Alloacidobacterium dinghuense: one gene and its partner. The protein of the gene in region 2 interacts with the protein of the main gene of each other region in a pairwise test. Links are inferred from orthologs where the notes say so. Each region holds a gene or a part of one and is shown on either strand. Other genes may lie near its edges.

Region 1 (3,172 bases), 790 kb from region 2 along the record:
ACTGCATCTGCGTGCGTACGCGCCGTGCTCTGAGATTGTCGCTGGCTCCGACATCATAGCGGCGCAGCAGAAGATCTTCGACCATATAGACGGCGGAGATCATGAACCAGCCGAGGGCAAGGAACCACAAGATGCCAAGTGCTTTGTGCGCCAGGTCCGTGTAGTTGGGTGGGATGGGAATCCACGGGAGCGAAAAGCCGATGGCGGTGAGGATGACGATCCAGCGCGCGGGGCGCCGCAATCTCTGGGTTGCGGTGGCAAAGAGCGGCCGCTCCGCCTGATATTTTGGCCGGAAGCGCGCCAGCAGACGAAAGAAGATGTCGTGCGCGAAGAAGCTTAACAGGATGGCGAGACAGAGGAGGGTGATACCGATTGCCCAGTCCCGCCGGTGGGCAGAAAGCGTATTGTAAATCGTCAAAAGCATAATGTGTTGGTCTGTTTCTTCGAGAGATAGTCGAAAACGCAGGTTTCTTGAGTCAGCCTACGCGTTGATAGTCGCCGCTTTTGCCGCCGGATTTGCGCTCAAGACGAACTTCGCGGATGGTGATGCCTTTGTCGAGCGCTTTGCACATGTCGTAGATGGTGAGCGCAGCGACAGAGGCGGCGGTGAGGGCTTCCATTTCAACGCCGGTGGGACCAGTGGTTGCTGCGACGCAGCGAATGGCGATGCCATCGGTTGTGATCTGGGTTGTTACATCGACAAAGCTAAGCGGTAAAGGATGGCACATGGGAATCAACTCTGAGGTTCGCTTGGCTGCCTGAATGCCTGCGAAGCGGGCGACCTCGAGCGGATTGCCCTTCGGATTTTTTGGCAACGCTGCGAGCACTTCTGCGGAAAGCGCGACAAAGGCCGAGGCTTCGGCTTCACGACGCGTAGAGGTTTTGGCGCTCACGTCGACCATGGTTGCTTCGCCTGCTTCGTTGAAGTGTGAGAGCTTGCTCATGAAAATAGCCTAAACCAGCAGCACGGAGACGCGATCCTGGGCGGTGAGTTGTTCTGCGTCCGGTGGGATGACGACGAAGCCGTTTGCTGCCGCGGTGCTGGCGAGGTCGCCAGATCCCTGCCAGGGAATGATAGTCGCTTGCGGTGAATTGATTTTGAAATCGATGCTTGCAGGCAGGAAGCGGGTGAGTCTCGGTTTGGTGCGGAAATTGTGGGTGAGGTGCGCGAGGGCGAAACGCGGACCTCCGGCGGTTTCTCCGCTGAGCGCGGCGATAAGCGGTTGTGCGAAGAGCAGGAATGTGACCATCGTGGAGACGGGATTGCCGGGAAGCCCGAAGAAATATTGTTGTGGCAGCTTGCCGAAGACTACAGGGTGGCCGGGCTGGATCTTCACACCAGTAAAGATAAATTTCGCGCCGAGCGCGCGCAAAGCCTGTTCGACGAAATCGTATTTCCCCATCGAGACGCCGCCTGAAAGCAGGAGCAGATCGCAGCCGGATGCACTGCCGATGGAGGATTCAATTTCATCCTGGCTATCGCCGGCAACCGGAAGAATGAAGGGCTGGGCGCCTGCAAGGGTAGCCTGCGCTGCCAATGAGTAACTGTTTGAGTTACGAATTTGATGAGTGAGCGGAGCGTGATCGATAGGTACGAGCTCGTCTCCGGTGGCGAGAATAGCGACGCGCGGGCGGGTACAAACAGGTAGGTTTGCGTAACCGCATGCGGCGGCGGCTGCGATGTGCGAGGCTGCGAGCCGGGTTCCGGCATCGACGATGATGCTCCCTGCTTGAGCTTCTGCGCCGGATGGAACGATGTTTTCTCCGGCTCCCAGAATGCGGCCCTGTTCGACAAACAGCACGTCTTCTCTCACCTTGGTGTGTTCGACCATGACGACGCAGTCGGCTCCTGCCGGAACGGGAGCGCCGGTCATGATTTCAATCGCTTCGCCCGTTGCTAGCGGCGCAGCCTTCCACACGTCGCCTGCTCTCAGCTGGCCGATGACGCGGAGTGGCATTGCCGCCGCGATGTCGGCAGCGCGGCATGCGAATCCGTCGCGCGTGGAACGCGGGAACGGCGGCTGGTTACGATCGGCGAGAATCGGCTCAGCGAGGACGCGATGAAGCGCAGCAAGGAGTGGGAGACTCTCTGCGGTAGGCTTCTGGCCGAGCAGGATGCTTGCGTGATCTTGGACGACGGCGGCGGCTTCCGCGTAAGTCAGGATGAGTTCGGGCACACTGAAATTCTAGCCAAAGAAGAAGAGCGCCGCTGATGGCAACGGCGCTCGTGGTTGGAATGGGGACGCAGGCTAGCTCTTTTTACCTGCCTTGTAGGTGCTCTTGATGGTCTCGCCTGACTCCTGAAGCACGCTTTTCACTTCCGGAGCGAACTGGCCGTCGGGGGCGAGTTCGAGGTATTTTTGATACGCATCGGCGCAGCCAGGAGGCAGGACGATTTTGCCGGTCTTTTGATCCACCGTTGCTTTGTTGATGAGCGCCTTGCCCTTCAGGTAGTAGGGGATCGGCTTGTTCGGATCGGCCGCGATGGCTTTGTCTGCTGCGGTCACGGTTCCATCAACCTGTCCGGCGCGGTCCATGATGATGGCTTCATTGGTGTAGTACATGGCGGCCTGGGTCGGGTTGATCTTGGCCGCACTGTCGTATGCAGCCTGGGCATCTGGCGCCTTTCCTTCATTGGCGAGGACTTCGCCCAGAGCATTGTTGGCGCCGGCTTCGATTTCCGGATTGGGTTTCTTGCTTTGGCTGTCCAATTCGACGGCCTTCTTAAGCGAGGTCTCGGCATCGCTGTTCTTCTTCTGGCCAGCCTGGGCTACACCAAGTTCGAGCCAAAGGACGGCGGCATCCGGTTTGGCTTGCGTGTCTCGCTGCATCAACTGCTCGGCTTCGGCGAAATTCTTGTTCTTGTTGTCGTCGCGCGCCTTGATGAGATCGGCGTTGAGGTTCTTGATGACAGCATTTTCCTTCATCGCCGTAGCATTCTTTGTCTTCAACTCTTCGAGAGCCTTGCGCTGGTCAGGGGTGAGCTTTGACAGGTATTCCTGCCGGGTCATGTCGAAGTCCTGCGCGGTGTCACCGCCAGCAGTGATTTTTACCTCGGGGAATTGGTCAAGGACCTTGTCGGCTGGGGTGTCAGGGCGGCGCAGTGAAAGCGTGTACGTTCCGGGGGCGATATTGTCGCCCTTGTAGTCGCCGCTGGCGTCGGAATTGAAGG
Region 2 (3,320 bases):
GCGCAACAAAGGATGGTTTGTCGAGAAAATCTGCGGGTGGATAGCCGCATACGGCGAGTTCGGGAAACAGAACCAGGTCAGCGCCGCCTTCATGCGCTTTCCGCGTGAAATCGAGAATCCTTTCTACGTTGCCGGTGAAATCGCCGATGGTGGGATTGATCTGAGCGAGCGCAATCTTCACTCTTTTAGTGTAACAACCTTATTTCGTTACCTTCTCCCATGTGAGCTGCACCGCCACGACACCTTCACCGGATGGAATGGGTGGAGTGCGCAGAATCAGCGTATTTCCTACGCGTTTATGATGACGCACCTGCGCTGTGCCAAGCCAGTTGGTAAAAAGGCTTACCTCTACATGGTGTGTAACGGTGTCGCCTTCAACTGTGTAGGGCCCGGCGTAGGCAATATAATCGCGCTTCCGCCGCGTCTTCTGGTTCTCGGTAGTCTCCACGTTGTGCCGACGGCTCGCCGGGCTGAGGTTGGCGCTCATATAACCTTCCGCCGAGTAAAGCAAATAGCCGACCACGTGATCGCCCCACGGCTTCTCAACCGTTCCATCTTCATGCAGGAACGAATAGTCGACCAGCTTCCAGGTGCCGACAAATTCGCCGCCCGCGGTCTGCGATGCTCCTGCTTTCATCTCTTTTGTAGCTGACATAGTTACGCTTCCGGAAGTATCAGCGCATCCAGTTCCAGGAATTGCTGCACCACTTCATCGTCGCACTTCTCCATTTCTTCCATCGTTCCAAAGAAGTGCGCCTTAGCCTGGTGCAGAAAGAGTACCCGATCAGCCAGCTTCTTGGCGAAGCGCATGTCGTGCGTCACCACTATGCTGGTCAGGTGAAGCTGGTGCTTCAACTTTTGAATCAGATTCCCAAGCAGCCTCGCGATCAATGGATCGACCATCGTCGTCGGCTCATCATAAAGAATCGCCTCCGGCTGCGCTGAAAGAGCACGCGCGATGGCCACAGAACGCTTCATTCCAGTCGAAAGGTCCGACGGCAGAAGCTCCTTCATCGCTGCCACGCCAACCATCTCAAGCAGGCCGTTTACAATCTGCTGAATCTGGTCCTCCATCAATTCGCCGCGCTCACGCAGAGGAAACGCCACATTTTCGCCGACACTCAAAGAATCAAAGAGAGCCCCATTCTGAAAAACCATGGTGACCTTACGGCGGATCGCCTGCATCTGTTCTTCCGTAAATCCGCAGATGTTCTCACCCGCCACAAGTATCTGTCCCGTGTCCGGCTTAAGAAAGCCCATAATCTGCTGCAGCGAAACGGACTTGCCCACGCCGCTGCGTCCAAGAATGCAGAGTGTTTCGCCAGGAAAGACATAGAAGCTTACTTCATCCAACACGACCAGGTCGCCAAACGACTTTGAGACCTTATCGAACGCAATATAGGGCTCGTGCTTTGGAGCCGTGCTGCTTTTTTCTTCGACCACGACGACAGGGACGCTCAAACCGTGGATCTCCTTTCCATCAGCTTACCAGCGCCAGTTCCGCGGGTGTGTTCAGATTCTGAAACCACCGCCGCAACGGTGGGTCCAGCGGCCAGTCGTCCCGCGTCGCAGCAACGGCTTCCACGCTGAAAAGATCTACCTCGCTTGGGCGAACGGCATTCTCAACAGCATGCATCACTTTGTAGTTTCCCGATGCCAGCGACTCGCGAATTCCCGCCAGCAGGTCGCGGCAGTAGATAGCACACAGCGGTTCCGGGCCGCCTCCCCATGTTGGCATCGTTGCATCTGCACCCGAGATCTCAGCGCGTTGCAGAAGATAGCGGAGAAACGCCGCTGGCAGCAGCGGCAAGTCAACTGGTAGAAAGAGATTCAGCTCGCTGCTGCTCGCTGCCAGCGCTGCCTCAATTCCACCAAGAGGACCGCAACCTGGATGCAGGTCCTCGATAACAGGAGCATAAGCAGCGAGGTCAGGCCGCGCGCCAACAATATGAGGTTCAACCCCGGCCATCTTCAGCAAATCAACAGCGTGCGCAATCAGTGGACGCCCAGCATAAGGCAGGAGAGCCTTGTCCCTTCCCATGCGAGTACTGCGCCCGCCAGCTAGAACGAATCCGTTCACTTCCCCAACTCTTCAAAGAAAGTAATGATCGATTCGATGCCGCGATAGAAATTCGCCAGATGAAATTTCTCGTTCGGCGCATGCAGATTGTCATCCGGCAGACCGAAGCCCATCATCACCGTGGGAATCTTCAGGTGGCGCTCAAAATCGCCAACAATCGGAATCGACCCGCCCGACCGGATGAAGACAGTGTCTTTGTTCCAGACCTGTTTCAGTGCTTTTGTCGCCGCCTTGATATAAGGATTATCGGTACCGATCACGATCGCGTCACCCGAGTGAATGAGGCGCACGTCGAGTTCCACGCCCGCTGGCTTGATCGATTCAACATAGCTCTTGTACTGCTGAAACGCTTCCTTCGGCGTCATGTCCGGCACCAGCCGCATCGACACCTTGGCTACGGCCTTCGCCGGAATGACCGTCTTCGCGCCTGCTCCGATAAAACCGCCGGGCATTCCGTGCACGTCGAGTGTTGGCCGTGCCCATGTGCGCTCAATCACCGAATATCCTGGCTCTCCCGTCAGTTGCACCGAGCCAACTTCATTGAGGCGATAGTGTTCCTCATCGAAGGGCAGACTCTTCCACGCCTTCAACTCATCTTTACTCGGAGCCTGCACCTTGTCATAAAAGCCCGGAATCAGGATTCGCCCATCCTTGTCCTTAAGCTGTGCGATGATTTGCGCCAGCGCAACGAATGGATTCGGCGCCGCGCCGCCATACATACCCGAGTGCACATCGTTCTTCGCGCCGCGCGCTTCAATCTCGGTATAGATCATGCCGCGAAGCCCCACACAAAGCGTCGGCAACTCGGGCGCAAACATCTCTGTGTCGGACACGAGTGCGAAATCAGCCTTCAACTGCTCCGGATGCTCACGCACGAACTTCGCAATCGACTCCCCGCCAACTTCCTCTTCCCCTTCAAGAATCACGCGGACATTCAACGGCAACTTGCCCGTATGTGCTTTAAAGAGTGATTCGAGAGCCTTCACCTGCATGTACATCTGGCCTTTATCATCCACCGCGCCACGTGCAAACAGATTGCCGTTCCGCTCCGTCGGCTCAAATGGAGGCGTCAACCATTCATCGAGCGGATCCGGAGGCTGCACATCGTAGTGGCCGTAGCAAAGGCACGTTGGCTTGCCGGCGGCATGCAGCCAGTCGGCATACACCAGTGGATGCCCCGAGCCCTCAATCAGGCGCACATTCTCCATTCCAATCCGCTTCAACTCCGCCACCAGAACCT

Evidence for each region.
Region 1: the proteins of mobA (region 2) and H7849_RS05240 interact in binary tests that used the Escherichia coli proteins (3 or more experiments, as listed by UniProt). The link is inferred for Alloacidobacterium dinghuense from one-to-one orthologs.

Annotation. Positions count from the first base shown.
Region 1 is NZ_CP060394.1:1,292,562-1,295,733, forward strand. What follows is about bases 66-2,917. They hold H7849_RS05240 (molybdopterin molybdotransferase MoeA), read right to left. Parts: upstream 2,178-2,917; coding sequence 954-2,177; downstream 66-953. Other genes in these bases: H7849_RS05230 (mechanosensitive ion channel family protein), read right to left, coding at 66-424; moaC (cyclic pyranopterin monophosphate synthase MoaC), read right to left, coding at 477-944; H7849_RS05245 (carboxypeptidase regulatory-like domain-containing protein), read right to left, coding at 2,250-2,917. Outside these bases: more of H7849_RS05230, read right to left, coding at 1-65; more of H7849_RS05245, read right to left, coding at 2,918-3,172. UniProt on the Escherichia coli protein: Catalyzes the insertion of molybdate into adenylated molybdopterin with the concomitant release of AMP.
Region 2 is NZ_CP060394.1:2,085,915-2,089,234, forward strand. What follows is about bases 281-3,280. They hold mobA (molybdenum cofactor guanylyltransferase), read right to left. Parts: upstream 2,081-3,280; coding sequence 1,481-2,080; downstream 281-1,480. Other genes in these bases: H7849_RS08435 (lipocalin-like domain-containing protein), read right to left, coding at 281-655; H7849_RS08440 (ABC transporter ATP-binding protein), read right to left, coding at 658-1,461; H7849_RS08450 (dipeptidase), read right to left, coding at 2,077-3,280. Also shown: H7849_RS08430 (NAD+ synthase), read right to left, coding at 1-181; more of H7849_RS08435, read right to left, coding at 200-280; more of H7849_RS08450, read right to left, coding at 3,281-3,320. UniProt on the Escherichia coli protein: Transfers a GMP moiety from GTP to Mo-molybdopterin (Mo-MPT) cofactor (Moco or molybdenum cofactor) to form Mo-molybdopterin guanine dinucleotide (Mo-MGD) cofactor.